Regions from separate parts of the Blautia obeum ATCC 29174 genome, predicted to be linked through region 1. Evidence: a T-box and tRNA genes for the amino acid it is inferred to sense, from the RefSeq annotation. Region 1 holds a T-box; the other holds one or more tRNA genes.
What was found. The T-box of region 1 lies ahead of proS (proline--tRNA ligase). A T-box ahead of a tRNA ligase gene usually reads a tRNA of that ligase, here a tRNA-Pro.
Positions count from the first base shown of each region.

Region 2: it encodes a tRNA-Pro, which carries the amino acid that the T-box ahead of proS (proline--tRNA ligase) is inferred to sense. The anticodon was not compared.

Region 1 covers NZ_CP102265.1:2,554,860-2,565,272, reverse strand. Annotated here, with positions in the region: gene glmS (glutamine--fructose-6-phosphate transaminase (isomerizing)) at 1-438, shown strand, start outside; gene NQ503_RS12390 (AAA family ATPase) at 603-2,192, shown strand; gene NQ503_RS12385 (AAA family ATPase) at 2,370-4,067, shown strand; gene NQ503_RS12380 (HD domain-containing protein) at 4,106-4,687, shown strand; gene NQ503_RS12375 (L-threonylcarbamoyladenylate synthase) at 4,822-5,886, shown strand; gene rpiB (ribose 5-phosphate isomerase B) at 5,883-6,344, shown strand; gene NQ503_RS12365 (deoxycytidylate deaminase) at 6,365-6,859, shown strand; T-box leader at 6,976-7,185, shown strand; gene proS (proline--tRNA ligase) at 7,274-8,707, shown strand; gene NQ503_RS12355 (CCA tRNA nucleotidyltransferase) at 8,709-10,040, shown strand; gene NQ503_RS12350 (CotS family spore coat protein) at 10,169-10,413, shown strand, end outside.
Region 2 covers NZ_CP102265.1:657,967-668,379, forward strand. Annotated here, with positions in the region: gene uraA (uracil permease) at 1-527, opposite strand, end outside; gene NQ503_RS03095 (hypothetical protein) at 1,049-1,237, shown strand; gene NQ503_RS03100 (rhodanese-like domain-containing protein) at 1,404-1,718, shown strand; gene yfcE (phosphodiesterase) at 1,794-2,339, shown strand; gene NQ503_RS03110 (THUMP domain-containing class I SAM-dependent RNA methyltransferase) at 2,336-3,487, shown strand; gene NQ503_RS03115 (XTP/dITP diphosphatase) at 3,523-4,068, shown strand; gene NQ503_RS03120 (metallophosphoesterase family protein) at 4,065-4,544, shown strand; tRNA gene NQ503_RS03125 (tRNA-Leu) at 4,777-4,857, opposite strand; tRNA gene NQ503_RS03130 (tRNA-Lys) at 5,044-5,116, opposite strand; tRNA gene NQ503_RS03135 (tRNA-Gln) at 5,127-5,198, opposite strand; tRNA gene NQ503_RS03140 (tRNA-His) at 5,207-5,280, opposite strand; tRNA gene NQ503_RS03145 (tRNA-Arg) at 5,286-5,359, opposite strand; tRNA gene NQ503_RS03150 (tRNA-Gly) at 5,382-5,452, opposite strand; tRNA gene NQ503_RS03155 (tRNA-Pro) at 5,482-5,556, opposite strand; gene NQ503_RS03160 (hypothetical protein) at 5,892-6,626, shown strand; gene NQ503_RS03165 (metal-dependent transcriptional regulator) at 6,725-7,099, shown strand; gene NQ503_RS03170 (DMT family transporter) at 7,288-8,187, opposite strand; gene NQ503_RS03175 (NCS2 family permease) at 8,477-9,853, opposite strand; gene NQ503_RS03180 (amidohydrolase family protein) at 9,889-10,413, opposite strand, start outside.

The DNA of each region.
Region 1 (10,413 bases):
GCGCATGATGTGTTCTTTGTCGGAAGGGGAATTGATTATGCGGTTTCCCTGGAGGGCAGTCTTAAATTAAAGGAGATCTCCTATATCCATTCAGAGGCATATGCTGCGGGAGAACTGAAGCATGGAACGATCAGTCTGATCGAGCCGGGAACATTGGTGATCGGTGTGCTGACACAGAGTAAGCTGTATGAGAAGACAATGAGCAATATGGTTGAGTGCCGTAGCCGTGGAGCATATCTGCTGGGCCTGACAACTTATGGAAAATATGAGATTGAAGAGACCGTGGATTTTGCCGTGTATGTGCCGCGAATCGATGAGTACTTTGCCGGAAGCCTGGCAGTGGTTCCGCTGCAACTGCTCGGATATTACGTGAGCGTGGCAAAAGGACTGGATGTAGATAAGCCGCGAAATCTCGCCAAGAGCGTGACAGTGGAATAAACAAACAAAAAATGCCTCAAGTTCACATATTAGTGTTTCATCTGGGAGAAAAAATAGTTATTCTGCGCTGGGGTATCAACTTGCTATTTGGGATGTTAGATGTTAAAATCAAAGCACAACAGGCATGACTCATCATGCCGCCAAAGAAAGGAGCGTGCTGCATAATGGGAATGTTTGTTAATCCAGACAATTCTGCGTTCCAGGTTGCTTTGAATTCCGAAATATATATAGATAAAAGTGGTCTCATTAATTATACAAATAAGGTGTTAAATACGCTGCAAGGCTATATTTGCAATAGTCGTCCAAGAAGATTTGGGAAGTCTGTTACAGCCAATATGCTGACAGCTTATTACAGCAGAGGTTGCGATTCAGAAGGATTGTTTGCTGATCTTGAAATTAGCAAGAGCGCAGATTTCAAGAAGTATCTAAACCAGTTTGATGTAATTCATCTTGATATTCAATGGTGCATGGAACCAGCGGGGGGAGCAGATCAGGTAGTTCCGTATATTTCTGAGAAAACGATCGCAGAGCTTAAGGAGTACTATCCAGATGCTCTTTCAGAAGATGCTAAATCCCTGCCAGAAGCTTTATCACAGATCAACGCTTTGACAGGGAAAAAGTTTATTGTCATTATTGATGAATGGGATGTTCTTATTCGTGATAAAGCCACTAATACAAAGGCGCAGGAAGACTATATCAACTTCCTTAGAGGAATGTTCAAAGGAACAGAACCAACAAAGTATATCCAGCTTGCATATCTGACTGGCATCCTTCCAATCAAAAAGGAAAAAACGCAGTCTGCACTGAATAATTTTGACGAATTTACAATGCTGAGTGCAAGCAGACTTGCTCCATATATTGGCTTTACTGAAAATGAGGTACAGAAACTGGCGAAGGAGTATCAGCAAGATTTTGATGAGGTGAAGCGGTGGTATGACGGCTATCTCCTGAATGAATATCAAGTTTATAATCCCAGAGCAGTTGTCAGTGTGATGCTCCGAGGAGAATTCAAAAGTTATTGGTCAGAAACTGCTTCTTATGATGCAATCGTGCCACTGATTAATATGGATTTTGATGGACTTAAAACAGCCATCATCGAGATGCTGTCGGGTGCAGAAGTCAAGGTGAACACAGCGACATTCAAGAATGATACACTTAATATAAAAAGCAGGGACGATGTGTTGACTTATATGATTCATCTGGGTTATTTTGGGTACAATCAAAAATTGAAGACTGCTTTTGTTCCCAATGAAGAGATTCGCCAGGAACTCACTGCTGCAGTTGAAAGTAGAGGATGGAATGAGATGCTGGCCTTCCAGCAAGATTCAGAACATCTGCTTGATGCAACACTGGACATGGATGGAATGGCAGTCGCTGCACAAATTGGAAAAATCCATAATGAGTATGTGTCGGTAATCCAGTATCATAATGAAAATTTGCTGAGCAGTGTATTGACGTTTGCATACTTGAGTGCAATGCAGTATTATTTTAAGCCGATTCGGGAATTGCCAACAGGTCGAGGATTTGCTGATTTTGTATTCATACCTAAGCCAGAATATAGCGCATCTTATCCGGCAATGGTTGTTGAATTGAAGTGGAATAAGGATTCTGCAACCGCTTTGCAGCAAATAAAAGATAAGCAGTATCCTGAGTCAATCCTGAATTATACGGGTGACATTTTGCTTGTGGGTATCAACTATGATAAGGGTACCAAAGAACACCAATGTATGATTGAGAAATACGAGAAGGACTGACTTTTATTATTAATTGTGAATATTCACATGGATGTAGATAAGCCACGAAATCTCGCCAAGAGCGTGACGGTGGAATAAACAATTGCTTTACGGAAAAATGGTTTCATGATATCATTAATTTTACATATTAGTGGTTTCATGGAACCTTTTTCTATTAGGCTTTGGGGAGGTGCTAGCATGACAGATCGTAAGAAGCTGCCAATCGGAATAGACATTTTTGAAAAACTGGATCGATCGGAATTCTACTATATTGATAAGACCGGGATGATTGAAGAACTGCTACAGAATCGAAGTGAAGTAAATCTGTTTACTCGCCCAAGGCGTTTCGGCAAATCCCTGAATATGAGCATGTTGAAGACCTTCTTTGAAATAGGAAGTAATCCTGCCCTGTTTGATGGTCTGAAGATTTCTGAGAACAAAGAAATCTGTACAAAGTATATGGGGCAGTTTCCGGTGATTTCTATCAGTCTGAAAAGTGTGGAGGGATTATCCTTTCAGGCGGCCTGTGGTGCACTGAAGACAGTTATAGGAACAGAGGCGTTGAGGTTTTCGTTTTTGGAAGAAAGCTCTGCTTTATCTGATGCGGATAAGAAACTCTACAGACAGCTTATCGAAATTGGAACATCGGAAAATGGTCTGTTTGTTATGACTACGGAAGCGCTTGTTTCGAGCCTTAAGATTTTATCATCATTGTTGGGCAGGCATTATGGCAGGCAGGTTATTCTTTTGATCGATGAATATGATGTGCCTTTGGACAAAGCTTTTCAGTATGGATATTATGATGAGATGGTGTCTTTGATCAGAAGTATCTTCGGCAATGCATTGAAGACAAATCCGGATCTTTATTTCGCTGTTTTGACAGGGTGCCTGAGAATTTCTAAAGAAAGTATTTTTACAGGCTTAAATAATTTGAAGGTTCTGACCCTCACAGATGTCAGGTTCGATGAATATTTTGGCTTCACAGATGCAGAAGTAAGAGACATGCTTGCGTATTATGATCTGTCTGGACGATATGAAGAAGTTAAAGAGTGGTATGATGGCTACCGGTTTGGAAATGTAGAAGTATATTGTCCGTGGGATGTGATCAATTACTGTGATCTGTTAAAAGCAGATTCCGAGGCGCATCCACAGGATTACTGGTCAAATACGAGCGGAAATGCCATGGTGCGCAGGTTTATTGACAAAGCGGATACGCGAACAAGAAATGAGATCGAGAAGCTGATTTCCGGTGAAGAAATCGTGAAAGAAATTCGACAGGAACTGACATACAGTGAGCTGGACAGCAGTATTGAGAATCTATGGAGTGTGCTTTTTACGACTGGTTATCTGACGCAGAGAGGACAGGTTGGCACAGATACATTTAAACTGGCTATTCCGAATCTGGAAATCCGCAGGCTGTTTATCAAACAGATTCGGGAGTGGTTTAGAGAAACTTCCCAAAGTGACGGAGAGACTCTGAATGAGTTTTGTAATGCTTTTCCAAGGCAGAATCCTAAGAAGATTGAAGAACTGTTTGGTGATTATCTCTGGAATACGATCAGTATCCGAGATACAGCTCCCGCAAAAAAAGAGAATTTTTATCATGGAATTCTTCTGGGGCTTCTTGGTTATAAGTCTAATTGGCTGATCAAATCCAATGCGGAGTCCGGAATTGGATACAGTGACATTCTGGTGGAGGTGCCGGATAACCGTACCGGAATAGTGATTGAGCTGAAATATGCCGAGAACGGAAATATGGATGCCGCCTGCGAGGAAGCACTGAAGCAGATCGAGGACAGGGATTACACTGCCAGACTCCGGGACGATGGCATGCGTAATATTATTAAATATGGAATTGCCTGTTACAAAAAGAATTGCAAGGTGGTATTGGGATAATCATTTGAAGACATCACAGTCGGACAGGAGGAATTTTCATGAGTAGATTAAACAATCTTTGCAGCATGATGATTGAGTTTTACAGAGATGACCCGGCGAGAATCCAGCACTTTATAAAGGTGCACAGCTTTGCTAAGCTGATCGGGGAGGAAGAGCATCTGGATGAGAAGCTGCTCTATATTCTGGAAGCGGCAGCTTATGTACATGATATTGGAATCCGCCCGGCGGAGGCTAAATTTGGCAGATGTGACGGCAAACTGCAGGAGCAGGAAGGTCCGGCAGAGGCAGAGAAAATGCTGAAGAACCTTGGGTTTGATCAGGATGTGATCGACAGGGTATCCTATCTTGTTGGACACCATCATACATACACGGGTATTGAAGGAATGGATTATCAGATTCTTGTGGAGACTGATTTTCTGGTGAATTATTTTGAAGATCACCTGGAGACAGAATCAATCAAAAAGAGTGTGAAGAAAATCTTTAAAACCGAGACTGGAATCCGGATTGCAACGGAAATGTTCTTCCCGGAAGAATTCCAGATGTCAGATACCTGGGCGCAGGATGGTCTCCAGGAACTGGATGATTTTATTGAATCTCAGGGAATTTATATTCGTCAGTGAACAGTGACATTGTAGTTGGAACTCTCCGGTATCCGGGGAGTTTTCCTATTGTATAATTCAGGGAATTATTCTATAATATATTAGCATTAGTGGGAGATTGTACTCAATAGAATTCAAGGAGAGGACTTATTATTATGAGAGCTGAAGTTGTGGCTATGACGGGTGAGAACCTGGATATGGATGCCATAAAAAAGGCAGGAGATATTTTGAAGGCGGGTGGACTGGTCGCGTTTCCTACCGAGACTGTATATGGACTTGGCGGAAATGCACTGGATCCGCAGGCTTCCATGAAAATATACGCAGCGAAAGGAAGACCGTCAGATAATCCGCTGATCGTACACATCGCAGAGCTGGAGCAGTTAGAGAAGATTACGACAGAGATACCTGAGGGAGCAAAGATCCTTGCTGAGAAATACTGGCCGGGGCCGCTTACCATGATCCTCCCGAAAGCGGATATCGTGCCGCGAGAGACTACCGGTGGTCTGGACAGTGTTGCGGTTCGTTTTCCGAGTGACAGGATCGCACAGGAACTGATAAAGGCCGGTGGTGGTTTTGTGGCAGCACCGAGTGCCAATACGTCAGGCAGACCAAGTCCGACGATGGCAGAACATGTGGAAGAAGATCTTGGCGATGCCATTGATATGATCATTGATGGTGGACAGGTGGGAATCGGGTTGGAATCCACAATCGTTGACTTCACGGAGAAGGTTCCAGTCGTTCTGCGTCCGGGCTATATTTCACTGGAAATGCTTCAGGAGACACTCGGAGATGTACGGATGGATAAGGGACTTCTGATCACAGACAGCAGTGTACATCCGAAAGCACCGGGAATGAAATATCGTCATTATGCGCCTAAAGCAGATCTTTCTATTATAGAAGGAAATGAAGAGGACGTTGTTGCATGCATCAATCACCTGACGGACGAAGCAGTTGCAAAAGGCCTTAAGGTCGGTGTCATTGCAACAGATGAAACGAAGGCGCGTTATGCGCATGCGGATGTTCTTAGCATCGGCAGCAGAGAAGAAGAGGAAACGATCGCTCATCATCTGTACGAGGTTTTACGAGACTTCGATGATGACAGAGTGGATGTTATTTATTCAGAAGCGTTTTACACGCCAAAGATGGGGCAGGCTATTATGAACCGTCTTCTAAAGGCGGCAGGACATAAAATCATAAATGCACAGGAGGAAAATAAATGATAGCATTAGGATGTGACCATGGCGGTTATGAACTGAAACAGGAGATTATTAAATATTTAGAGGAAAACAATATCGAATATAAAGATTTCGGATGTGACAGTACAGATTCTACGGATTATCCGATCTATGCCAAAAGAGTAGCCATTGCGATTCAGAATGGTGACTGTGAAAAAGGTATTCTGATCTGTGGAACAGGCATCGGTATTTCTATCACAGCAAATAAATTCAAAGGTATTCGTGCAGCTCTTTGTTCCGACTGCTTCAGTGCAGAGGCAACAAGACTTCATAACAATGCCAATATTCTTGCAATGGGCGGCAGAGTAGTCGGACCTGGACTGGCAGTCAAGATCGTGGATACATTCCTGAATACACCGTTCTCAGAGGAAGAACGTCATATCCGCAGAATCAAACAGATCGAAGAGGATACAGATATCACAGACGCTTATCCGGAAATCTAAAAACAGGGGAGGTTCTTACGGTGGCTGTACATATCAAAAAACGTGAGGATTATATTTCCTGGGACGAGTATTTTATGGGAGTGGCAATGCTCTCCGGAATGCGTTCCAAGGATCCGAATTCACAGGTGGGTGCCTGTATTGTCAGCAATGATAACAAGATTCTTTCCATGGGTTATAATGGATTTCCAAAGGGCTGCTCAGATGATGAATTTCCGTGGGCACGTGAAGGAGATCCGCTTGACACCAAGTATCTGTATGTGACTCACAGTGAGCTGAATGCAATCCTGAATTACCGGGGTGGAAGTCTGGAAGGTGCAAAGCTCTATGTTTCGCTTTTTCCGTGCAATGAATGTGCCAAGGCAATCATTCAGGCGGGGATCAAAACGGTTGTATATGACTGTGACAAATACGAACACACACCGTCTGTCATTGCATCCAAAAGGATGCTGGATGCAGCGGGGGTAAGATATTACAAATATAATCGGACAGGAAGGGAAATCAAACTTTCTGTGTAAAAATGGTGAAAAAATGATTCCAGGGCGTTTACTTTGGGGTTGACACTCGGATTATTTTTATTTAAAATAAGATAAGTTCGGATGAATTAAGAGTTATCCGGCTTATTTTAATAAGTTTATGAGCGATGAAGAGAATAGTACATGAGGAGCAATCTCAGAGAGGGATCCATATGGTGTGAGGATTCTGTGCGTGAATCATGGAACCGGCCTCTGAGCTCCATGTGATTGAAGCATGGCGTGTTTCCTGCGTTAAAGGATCTAGAGAGAACGATTCCATATGGGATTGTTAATTAGGGTGGTACCGCCGAAGTCCTTCGGTCCCTTTACCGGGATCAGGAGGGCTTTTTTATTTTCTTTTGGCCCGGCGCAAGATCATTTCAAAAACAGATCATATTAAAAAAGGAGAAAAGAACGATGGCAAAGAAATTAGTTGAAGCGATCACTTCCATGGAAGACGATTTTGCACAGTGGTATACAGACGTTGTCAAAAAAGCGGAACTGTGCGGCTACACAAGTGTAAAAGGATGCATGGCAATCAAACCGGCAGGTTATGCGATCTGGGAAAATATCCAGCATGAACTGGACCGCAGATTCAAAGAAACAGGTGTACAGAATGTGTACATGCCGATGTTTATTCCGGAATCTCTTCTGCAGAAAGAAAAAGATCACGTAGAAGGATTTGCACCGGAAGTAGCGTGGGTAACACATGGTGGACTGAATGAACTGCAGGAGCGTCTCTGCGTTCGTCCGACTTCTGAGACTCTGTTCTGCGATTTTTATCAGAAAGACATCCAGTCCCACAGAGATCTGCCGAAGGTCTATAATCAGTGGTGTTCTGTAGTACGTTGGGAAAAGACAACCCGTCCGTTCCTTCGTTCCAGAGAATTTCTGTGGCAGGAGGGACATACTGCTCACGCAACAGCAGAAGAAGCAGAAGAAAGAACGATCCAGATGCTGAATCTGTATGCTGATTTCTGTGAAGAAGTTCTGGCAATTCCGGTAATCAAAGGTCAGAAAACAGACAAAGAAAAATTTGCAGGTGCAGTAGCAACTTACACAATTGAATCTCTGATGCACGATGGAAAAGCACTTCAGTCCGGTACCAGCCATAACTTTGGTGACGGATTTGCAAAAGCATTCGGCATCCAGTACACAGACAAAGATAACACACTGAAATATGTGCATCAGACATCCTGGGGTATGACAACACGTATGATCGGTGCGATCATCATGGTTCATGGTGATAACAGCGGACTTGTTCTGCCTCCGAGAATTGCTCCGACACAGGCTGTTATCATTCCGATTCAGCAGCGTAAAGAGGGTGTTCTGGAAAAGGCAGATGAACTGTTTGCAGCACTCAAGGCAGCTGGCATCCGTGTTAAAGTTGATGACACAGACAGAAGCCCGGGATTCAAATTTGCTGAGCAGGAAATGAGAGGAATTCCGGTTCGTATCGAATGTGGCCCGAAAGATATCGAGAACGGACAGGCTGTTATCTGTCGTCGTGATACAAGAGAAAAATATGTGGTTTCTTTCGAAGAGCTTGCAGCCAAAGTACAGGAAGTTCTGGATACCATGCAGAAAGATATGCTGGAGCGCGCACGTGCACATCGTGATGCACACACATATGTTGCAACGAATTATGAAGAATTCAAAGATACCATCAACAACAAACCTGGCTTTGTAAAAGCTATGTGGTGCGGAAACCGTGAATGCGAAGACAAGATCAAAGAAGATGTTCAGGCAACATCCAGATGTATGCCGTTTGAACAGGAACACTTGAGCGATGTCTGCGTATGCTGCGGAAAACCGGCTAAGAAGATGGTTTACTGGGGAAGAGCATACTAATATGAAATTAACGATTCCTTCCAATGCGGAAAAAATACTGCACATTTTAGAGGAAAACGGTTATGAGGCTTATGTTGTCGGTGGATGCGTCAGAGATTCTATTCTGGGACGCAACCCCAACGACTGGGATATCACCACATCTGCTTCTCCGCAGCAGGTGAAGGAACTGTTCCAGCGCACGGTGGATACCGGATTGCAGCATGGAACAGTGACCGTATTAATGGATAAAGAAGGCTATGAAGTAACGACGTATCGTGTGGATGGAGATTACGAAGATGGACGCCATCCAAAGCAGGTCATGTTTACTTCGAGTCTGGAAGAAGATCTGAAACGAAGAGATTTTACGATCAATGCAATGGCATATCATCCGGAAAGAGGTCTTGTAGATCTTTTTCATGGAATGGAAGATATGGAGCATAAAATCGTACGCTGTGTCGGTGATCCGATGGAGCGTTTTCATGAAGATGCACTTCGGATTCTGCGTGCAGTGCGCTTTTCCGCACAGTTGGGATTTACAATTGAAGAAAAAACGAAGGCTGGTATTCAGGCACTGGCACCGAATCTGAAATGTGTCAGTGCAGAGCGAATCCAGACAGAGCTGGTGAAGCTTCTGGTGTCACCACATCCGGATTATCTCCGAGTGGCTTATGAAACCGGAATTACCAGAGAATTTCTACCGGAGTTTGATGCATGTATGGAGACTGAACAGAATACGCCGCATCATTGTTATACAGTAGGAGAACATATTCTTCACGGTCTGCTTCTGGTGCGGCCGGACAAAGTCCTTCGGCTGACGATGCTACTTCATGATATTGCGAAGCCAGTGATGCGAAAGACCGATGAAAATGGGCGTGATCATTTCAAGATGCATGCACCGGAAGGTGAAAAAATGGCAAAAAGCATTCTTCGCCGGCTGAAATTTGACAACGATACGATCAGTAAAGTCTCCAGACTGATCAAATATCATGACGACCGCCCGATGCCGGAAATGCGTTCGGTAAGACGTGCGGTGAACCGGATCGGAGAAGATCTGTTTCCGATGTATCTCGAAGTACAGGAGGCGGATATGCTTGCCCAGAGTGAGTATCGCCGAGAGGAAAAATCTGCCCGACTGAAAGGGGTGGCAGAGTGTTATCATAAGGTGGTAGAGGAGAAACAATGCGTTTCGTTAAAGACACTTGCCGTGACAGGAAGAGATTTGATCCAGGCCGGATATAAGCCAGGACCGGAACTCGGAGAGGTGTTGAAGGAGATGCTGGAACATGTGCTCGAAGAACCTTCCGATAATACAAAAGAGAAGTTAATGGAATTTATAAATAAAGAAAAATATTAAAAATTTAGACAGTACATTTGTATGTCGAAATTCCTGCAAGGAAAGAGAATATTAATTAATGGACCATACATTTTCTGGATTCCCCCTACATAAGATAGAAGGTACAAAATCAAGAGGGGGATTTTTATTTGTATGATTATGGACTCAGCACACTGGAGCAGTATGGCCTCACCGCCGAATCTACAGCCCGGACACGTGGCGGACTTCTGTGCCATACAGAAAAAGGACTTGTCATCGTAAAAGAATTCAAAGGAACAGAAAAAAAACTACAGAAACAACAGGAATTGCTTCTGCAGATCCAGAGTCAGGGCGGCAAGGTGGACTGCTATATTCCAAATCAGGAAGAAAACCTGGTCAGCCGCGACCGTGACGG
Region 2 (10,413 bases), 1.8 Mb from region 1:
CCACGGAACAGGATCTGGCCAAATACAGCAACACCGAGTGTGACCAGAAATACGATCACATTTTTCATATCGATCTGTTCGTCCAGAAGTCCGGCAGTGCTTGCTGCGCTTCCGGCAAGCTCCAGTCCGATCAGTGCAACTACCGGTCCCATGGCTGCGGTTGGAAGGACAATGTCAATCCAGTTAGTTCCACACTGACGGATGATCAGAGCAACGATCATACCGCAGATGCCGAGGACAACAAATCCGCCCAGAGCATACTGGAAACCAAATTTGGAGGCAACCAGGAGTCCAGGTGACAGGAATGCAAAACTGGAACCAAGATAGGCCGGTGCTTTACCTTTGGTGATCAGAATGAACAGAAGTGTTCCGATACCGTTCATCAGAAGAACGATGGCAGGGTTGATACCGAACATAAAAGGAACCAGAACAGAGGCACCGAACATGGCAAACATATGCTGGATGCTTAAAGGTATTAACAGATTAACAGGTACTTTGTCTTCTACTTGGATAATTTTTCTTTCCACGTTACCCTCTCTTTCTTATCTGCATGCGGCAGATAACATTTAACTAAGTGACCGTTTACAAACGGTTACGATTCTGAACAATTATACCATAGAGGAGCTTTCATTACTATTTAAAAATAAATGTGCAGAATGTAAAAATAATATGCAGGAATAAAAAGTGGATGTGAGTGGGGAAGGTGGTTATAATTTGGACAAAAATAGGGTGCATATTGGTGAAATGTTGTTGCTTTTTTCAATATTTTATATTATAATCTTGTTTGTAAAAAGAATTTACCCTTCAAAAATTTTTTTTACATAACCCCTTATTTAATTATTTATACTCCCCTTGAAATACCCGGTAGCTCCCCTATCGGGTATTTCTCTGTTTAAATATGGAAAATCATGGAAGTTTTCTGGCTGTTTTATAAAGAATCCAGGCAGTTATGAATAGTATCCTGTTCTTCTGGTCATAATAATGGATGTAATGAAATTGCTGCAAACAGTAATCTTACATTACAAAACGAACCAGGAGGAATGGACAAATGGCAAAAAATTACGAAAATGAAAACAAAGCAAAAAACTACAGCACAGATAAAACTTCAGACAAAAATGCGATGGACAGCCGAAACAGTTCCAAAAACAGCTCTAAAAATGCTTCCAGAAACAGTTATGGAAACAAAACATCCAATGCATATGACAAAGAGCAGAATGATTATTCTGGCAGATACTAAGGAAGAATAAAACAGGATTTTCCCTTCTCTTGCAAAGAGGCTGGCTATGTGCCGGCCTCTTTTGCTGCCTGCAGATAAGGATGGTATTGCTTGGGAAGATTGAAGAGGCAGATCGTGCACCGAAAAGAAAAGGGAACATATGATAAATAAAAAAGGAAGGTTTGTCATGTTTCCTATTGAAACGATCTCAGCCAGGATGCTTGATTATTATGTGGGGCGAAACGATGCTTTGATCATAGATCTGCGAGAAGAAAAAGCATATGCCGAAAGTCATGTGCGGGGAGCTGTAAATATTCCATATGAAACACTGGAGAACAGAAAAGATCTTCCAATGAATAAGATACTTGTTTTTTACTGTGACAGAGGCGGTGCAAGCATGGCAGCCGCAAGAGAATTTGTCAGACGGGGATACAGGACACGTTCGGTGATCGGTGGGTTTACGGCGTACCGAGGCAGAAATCTTGTGAGTGGAGACAGGTAATGAAATCTTGTAATTTCCCTGTAACCATGATAAGGTAAGAAAGAGAAAATGTTATTATTCAGAGGAGAATTAAGTATGAAATACATGTTTGCATCTGATGTGCACGGCTCGGCATACTATTGCCGGCTGATGCTGGAGAAATATAAAGAAGAGCAGGCAGAACGCCTGGTGCTGCTGGGCGATCTGCTTTATCACGGACCGAGAAATGACCTTCCGAAGGAATATGCACCGAAAGAGGTCATCAAAATGCTGAATGGCATGAAAAATGATATTTACGCAGTAAGAGGTAACTGTGAAGCGGAAGTGGACCAGATGGTTCTGGAATTCCCGGTAATGGCAGATTACTGTATTCTGGCAATTAACGGACTTACTTTTTATGCGACGCATGGACATGTCTATAATGAAAATAATCTTCCACCGTTCCACGAGGGAGACATTCTGATACATGGACATACACATGTGCTGAAAGCAGAACAAAAAGAAGGGTATATCCTTCTGAATCCAGGATCTGTATCTATTCCGAAAGAAGGAAATCCGCCTACATATGCTGTTCTGGAAGACAAAACATTTACGATTAAAGATTTTGATGGAAATATCATCAAGGAAATGAGGCTTGGATGAAATATATGGAATTGATCGCACCGTGTCACTTTGGCATGGAAGCGGTTCTGAAACGCGAGATTCTGGATCTTGGGTATGAGATCAGTAAGGTAGAAGATGGCAAAGTTACGTTTCTGGCAGATGCGGAAGGTATTGCGCAGGCCAATATGTTCCTTCGTACGACAGAGAGGATTCTGCTGAAGACCGGAGAGTTTAAAGCAGTGACATTTGACGAACTTTTTGAAAAAACAAAGGCGATCCCGTGGGAAGAATATATTCCGAAGGATGGCAAGTTCTGGGTAGCAAAAGCCAATTCTGTAAAGAGTGCGCTGTTCAGTCCTTCTGATATTCAGTCCATCATGAAAAAAGCAATCGTAGAACGCCTGAAAAGTGTTTATGGAATTTCCTGGTTTCAGGAGGATGGTGCAAGCTTCCCGATTCGAGTAGCCTTTATGAAGGATGTGGCTACGATCGGGATTGATACATCCGGAGTTTCTCTTCATAAGAGAGGCTATCGTCAGATGACTGTCAAAGCTCCGATCACTGAGACGCTGGCCTCTGCACTGATCATGTTGACGCCATGGAATAAAGACCGCATTCTTGTGGATCCATTCTGCGGAAGTGGTACTTTCCCGATCGAGGCAGCTATGATTGCGGCAGATATGGCTCCTGGCATGAACCGTTCTTTTCTTGCGGAAGACTGGAAACATCTGGTTCCGCGCAAATGCTGGTATGATGCACTGGAGGAAGCGCAGGACCGTGTGAACCTGGATATAGATACAGATATTCAGGGATATGATATTGATCCGGAGGCACTGAAATCTGCCCGTGCCAATGCGAAGATGGCAGGAGTGGATAAGCTGATTCATTTTCAGCAGAGAGCAGTCAAAGATCTCAGTCATCCGAAACCATATGGATTTATCATCACGAACCCGCCATATGGAGAACGTCTGGAAGAAAAAGAAGCACTTCCACAGTTATACAGAGAGATTGGAGAGAGGTATAATCGTCTGGACAAGTGGTCTATGTATCTGATCACATCTTATGACCGTGCGGAAAATGATATTGGACGAAAAGCGGACAAGAATCGCAAGATTTATAATGGTATGTTAAAAACATATTATTATCAGTTCCTGGGTCCGAAACCACCAAGGAGGAAAAAAGATTGAAAAAAGTAATTTTTGCAACCGGTAATCAGGGAAAAATGAAAGAAATCCGTGAAATACTCGGAGATCTGGATATTGAACTTCTTTCCTTAAAAGATGCCGGAATTGATGCGGATATCGTTGAGGATGGTAAAACATTTGAAGAAAATGCCCAGATCAAGGCAAAGACAATCTGTGACCTGACAGGTGAGATCGTGCTGGCAGATGATTCCGGACTTGAGATTGATTATCTGAATAAAGAACCTGGAATCTATTCCGCACGTTATATGGGAGAAGATACTTCCTATCATATTAAGAATGCAAAACTGATCGAGAGACTGGAAGGAGTTCCGGATGAGAAGAGGACTGCAAGGTTTGTGTGTGCGATCGCAGCGGCATTTCCGGATGGAACGATGAAGACTGTGAGAGCAGCGATGGAAGGCAGAATCGGATATAAAGAGAGCGGAGAAAATGGTTTTGGTTATGATCCGATCTTTTATCTTCCGGAATACGGCTGTACTTCTGCCGAACTTTCCATGGAAGAAAAAAATAAGATCAGCCACAGAGGGAAGGCTCTGCGTGCGATCAAGGATGAACTTCGATGAAGGTACTGATCGTCAGTGATACCCATGGGCACGATGAAAATCTGGAAAGAGCGGTGATGATGGAAACGCCGTTTGATATGCTGGTACATTGCGGAGATGTGGAGGGCCGTGAGATTTTTATCGAAGCTCTTGTGGACTGCCCCTGCTGTATTGTTGCCGGCAATAATGATTTTTTCTCAGACCTTCCGAGAGAAGAGGAGATAGAACTTGATGGAAATAAGGTTCTTGTCACGCATGGAAATTATTATGGTGTGTCCATGGATATTTCCGGTGTCGCAGAAGAAGCAAAGTCCAGAGACTGTGATGCTGTGTTCTTTGGACACACGCATAAGCCTGTAATTGAAGAAATAGACGGTGTTCTGGCCATTAACCCGGGAAGTCTGTCCTATCCACGCCAGCACGGCAGAAAGCCAAGCTATGTGATCCTTGAGACTGATAAAGACAGAAAGATGTCTGCCAAGATCAAATATCTGTAAAATGATTTAAACAAGTATGTATAGGGGACTCTAAATTGTTCGGGTTAAGATTCAGGGAAAACAAAATAATAGAATGTCAAAACAGCAGGAAATCTTCTCCATACGAGAGAGAAGTCTCCTGCTGTTATTCTATACATATCCTATTTGAAAACGAAGAAGTCCTTTGCTTCTCAGCCAAGGGTGTGCAGAGGGAATGGTAAGTCCCTTTGCAATCCTTATGATTTAAATAAAATGCGGATGACAGGACTTGAACCTGCACGTCGTAGACACCAGAACCTAAATCTGGCGCGTCTGCCAATTCCGCCACATCCGCATAGAAACAATATATAGATAAACGGAATTGTCAGACGATCGATAAATCGATTAGAGTCTGTCCGATCTTGAACTGACGTTCAAGAACAAAGAATTCCGCCACATCCGCATATTGTTTGATATATTCGTGTGTAACATAAAAGATAAATAAAAACACTATCGAAATGATAGTGTTCTTAAAAATCAATGAGACATCGGGGATTCGAACCCCGGACAACTTGATTAAAAGTCAAGTGCTCTACCAACTGAGCTAATATCCCATATAAAAGACTGGGCTAGCTGGATTCGAACCAGCGAATGCAGCAGTCAAAGTGCTGTGCCTTACCGCTTGGCGATAGCCCAAAGGCGAGGGTGGATACAGGGATTCGAACCCTGGGCCTCCAGAGCCACAATCTGGCGCGCTAACCAACTGCGCTATACCCACCACAGCGTGCCTGAAGGGATTCGAACCCCCGACCCACGGCTTAGAAGGCCGTTGCTCTATCCAGCTGAGCTACAGACACATTCCTCTGTTTGCAACAGAGAAGCGGGTGATGGGAATCGAACCCACGTATCCAGCTTGGAAGGCTGGTGTTCTACCATTGAACTACACCCGCATGTCGCTGAAACGGTATTGTTTACAGCATCGGGGTGACAGGATTCGAACCTGCGGCCTCCTGGTCCCAAACCAGGCGCTCTAGCCAAGCTGAGCCACACCCCGTTAACGGTATTTAATTGTTTGCGTTTGGCTTTGTCGCTCAACGCAAGACATATTATATTATAGTGATATGCAAATGTCAACAACTTTTTTCAACTTTTTTTCGAAAAAAGTTTTAAGACCTAAAAAACATTGATTTTACAGGGGTTTCAGGTGGAAAAAAGTTTTATATTTTATTGCGAAAAGAGTAAAAATTATAGAAAAGAGATAGATTTTCTTGGAAAAAACAGAGAAGGATGTTACAATAAAAAACGGAGAAAAAATGAAAAATAACAGTGTGTTTAAATGATCTTAATAAGATAATGACAGATGAACTGTCGGAATAAAGGAGAACTGTGATGAACGTACAGGAGTTTCAGAATAAACTAAAAGAAGTGCAGGAAATTGCCAGACAACATGGGAATGCGTTAAATGCAGCCGAAATCCGTCAGGTATTTGAAGAGTGTGACCTGGACAAAAGCCAGTTGCTGGGTGTATTAAAATATCTTACTTCTCAGGGAATTCTCATTGAAGGTCTGGAAACGGCAGGAGAAGAAGCAAAGGAGCCTGAACATAAAAAAATTCCTCTTACAGCGGAAGAAGAAGCTTATCTTAAAAATTATCTGGAGGAACTGCCGGTTGTTGATGAGGTGGATGCTGACAGTGTATTTGAAGCTCTGGCAGCCGGTGATCAGAGGGCACTTCAGACACTTACTTCTTATTATATGAAAACGGCGGCAGATATGGCTGTTGAGATGAATATAGAAGAAATGCAGCTGGCTGATCTGATTCAGGAGGCGAATCTGTGCCTGATCCAGGCGCTTGGAACTGCCGGTGATGAATGCAGAGATGAGAAGTGGCTTCTGAGTGAAATGCGCAAAGGAATCCAGCTTGTTTTGGAAGAACAGACACAGAGAAAATTCGAGGATGACAGTCTGGTAGCGCGTGTGGAGAAACTGGAGCATGCAGTGCGTGATCTGAATGATGGAGAAGATGAAAAAAATGCTTTTACCATCGATGAGCTGGCAATCATATTGGATATGAAAGTTGATGAGATTCGGGATATTCTCCGTCTGACGGGCGATGATAATTAAGACATACAGTGGCGCCTAAACAAAGTTAGATAAGAAAAACAATTGTTGAATTCAGGGTAATCCTGTGGTATTATGTACCTAAATGGGAGGTATTTTTTATGCAAATCAGAGAATCGGCAGAGGATTACCTGGAGGCAATCCTTGTTTTATCCAAAAAAGGCGGCGGAGTTCGTTCTGTTGATATTGCGACTATGCTCGGGGTATCCAAGCCAAGTGTCAGCCATGCAATGAAGCTTCTCAGAGAAGACGGTTATATTGCGATGGACCGTTATGGAACGGTGACACTGATGGACAAAGGTGCTGAGATTGCAAACAGAATCTATGAGCGCCATACCGTCCTGACAAAGATGCTGGAAGGCCTTGGAGTATGTGATGAGATTGCCCGGGCAGATGCCTGCAAGATGGAACATGATGTCAGTGATGAGAGTTTTGAGAAGATAAAAGAACATCTGAAAGCAAAAGGCGAGATTTAATTACTGTTCACAGGTAATATCTCGAGACATACGAGATTTAAACAGATTGCAGAGTGAATCAGAGCTTTTGTATTCGTTTAAATAAAATATGAGATAAAAAGGTCGTCACGATCAGAGTTGAATCAGATCAATTCTGACAGTGATGACCTTTTTTGGTATAATTATGCAACGCAGCAAAACCAATTTTATCAGAAAGCAGTTCCTTTTTGTGGCAACTGAGCTAGGATGATCGCACCAAACATCAGCACGCAGCCGAAAATTTCGCGACTACTGAGATTTTGGCCGAGAATCAACCAGCCAGCGATAACAGAGATACAGGATTCCAAGCTGAGAATCAGGGAGGCTACAGTTGGGTTCATATTTTTCTGACCGACGATCTGCAGGGTGTAGGCAACGCCACAGGACATAACTCCGGCATAGAGAACCGGAATTTTTGCGGCGAAAATTCCGGCAAGATCCGGACTTTCAAAGATCAGCGCCGGGATTCCGGAGAGGATTCCACAGACCAGAAACTGGATACAGGACATTTTTACACCATCTACCAGTGGTGAGAAATGGTCGATTGTAAGGATATGTAAGGAAAACAGGAAAGCACAGATCAGTACCAGAAGTTCGCCCTTGCCGATGGCAAATCCCTCTCCTGGAGTCAGACAAAGAAGATAAAGTCCACACAGGGAAAGAATGACAGCAATCCAGATAAACGGGCTGCATTTCTTTTTCAGAAAGATACCGATGATCGGAACAATGACAATGTAACAGGCGGTGATAAAGCCGGCTTTACCAACGCTGGTGTATTTGATGCCAAACTGCTGGAAGTTGCTTGCAAAGCAGAGCAGGATACCACAGCAGATACCGCCGGTGATTAATGTTTTGCGGTCGGAAGATGCTTGAATACGTTTTTTTTCTTCTGGTGCTTTTGTTTTGCCAAGTCCCCAGATGACCGGCAGGAGTGTCAGTGCACCAATAAGATTGCGGACGGCATTGAAAGTAAAGCCGCCGATGTAGTCCATGCTGACACTCTGGGCAACAAAGGCAACACCCCAGATAGTTGCAGTCAGAAGCAGTAAAAGAGAATTCCTGACCGGAATAGATTCTTTTTTCATAATGTTTCTCCTCGTGTGATAAGATAGCGGGTTTCAAATGTATATGCCCATTCATGCGAGCATGAAGCTCATATCCGCTTTAAACCCTTGTATCTTTGTATTATACTGCATAGGTATGCATTGATAAAGAGTGAAAATAAAAAAATAAGGACTCCGCATATGCAGAGTCCCTATGAATAATTTTCAAGTCGAACATCCGTGAGACCTGGCGCGTGATTCAGGTCAGCATAAGCTGACATCTTCTTTACAGAATCACTGCGCATCCTTGTTAAGATCAGATGAAAATATATTTCAGTACAAATAATATGGCAAGAACGTACATCAGCACACTGATCTTCTTTTCTTTTGCCTTTCCGGTAATCAGATTGATGACTACATAAGAGATAACGCCCATGGAAATACCTTCTGAAATACTGTACATAAATGGCATTGCAATGATAGCGATAAAGCATGGAATCGCTTCTGTCATATCACTGAAGTCAATTTTTGTAACAGATGTCAGCATCAGGTAGCCTACAACGATCAGAGCCGGTGCAGTGGCAAAGGAAGGAATTGCCAGGAAGATTGGTGAGAGCAGGAGGGAAAGTGCAAACAGAATACCTGCTACTATGGAAGTAAGACCAGTACGACCGCCTTCTGCAACACCAGAAGCACTTTCTACAAAGGTTGTAACGGTAGAAGTACCGCAAACAGCACCTACAGTTGTTCCGACCGCGTCAGAGAGAAGTGCACCTTTGATTTTTGGAAGTTTGCCGTCTTTGTCGAGCATATCTGCCTTGGAAGCTACGCCGATCAGAGTTCCAAGCGTATCAAACATATCAACAAACAGGAATGCAAACATGATGACTACGAAATCCAGTGAGAATACAATGGAAAAATCCATTTTCATAAAGGTTGGAGCCATACTTGGTACAGAAATTCCGTTTGAAAAATCTGGAAGCAGGCTGTAATAACCAATGTCTGCATTTGGTACATACAGATGTGTCAGCTGGCAGATGATTCCGAGAACCCAGGTGATCAGGATGCCCCAGAGAATACTTCCCTTGACATCTTTTGCCAGAAGAACAGCGGTCACCAGAATACCAATCAGAGCCAGCAATACGGTGATTCCCTGAGAGGAGAAGGTCCCTTCTGCTACAGAAGATTTGAAGGAAAAGATGCTTACCAGTGTGGAATCATTTCCAACAACGATCTTGGCATTTTGCAGTCCGATGAATGCGATAAAGAGACCGATACCTACGGATACTGCGTGTTTCAGGTTCATCGGAATGGAGTTGAAGATCGCTTCACGTACATTGGTAAGAGAAAGCAGGATAAAAATGATACCTTCTGCAAAGACTGCTGCAAGTGCCTGCTGCCAGGTGTATCCCATACCGAGAACTACTGTGTAGGTAAAGTATGCGTTCAGTCCCATACCAGGAGCAAGAACGAACGGATAGTTGGACAGAAGCGCCATCAGACAGGTGGCAATGAATGCGGACAGTGCGGTGGCGGTGAAGACAGAGCCGCGGTCCATGCCGGAAGCAGACAGGATGTTTGGATTGACGGCCAGAATATAAGCCATTGTCATAAAGGTAGTGATTCCTGCCATAACCTCAGTTTTGACATCTGTGTGATTTTCTTTCAGGTGGAAAATTTTGTCGAGATTCATATAAGTACCCCCTTCGTGTTGTGCAGACGTATGCACTAAAAGATTTTGTTTCCGGAAATATATTTTCCGGTGATGCAGCTGTCATCTGAGAGATAGATCAGTCGTTCCAGACGTTCTCTGGCCGTCAGAGGCTGAGGATGCCGGAGTTTGCTGTCATCCAGAATCAGTGCATCAAACTCATAGCCTTCCGCGAAAGTCCCGACTTTTCCGAAAAATGCACCGCCACCCATGGTAGCCATATAAAAGGCTTCTTCCAGTGAAAGTGGTTTGAGGGAATCGTCCACCAGTCTCCAGCGAAGCTTGGATACCTGAATGGCATCTGCAATCGCACGGAGCATGGAAAGGGAATGTCCGCCTGCAATGTCTGTACCGAGTCCGATATGGAGCCCTTCTTCAATATAGCGTCTTGTCGGTGCGATACCGGAAGAAAGATTCGTATTGGACTGTGGACAGTGTGCGATGAATACGCCCCGTTCTTTCATGAGAGAGAGCTCTGCGTCAGAACTGTAGACGCAGTGAGCCATGATCGTTGGGCATTGTTCACCGCCAAATAGTCCGAA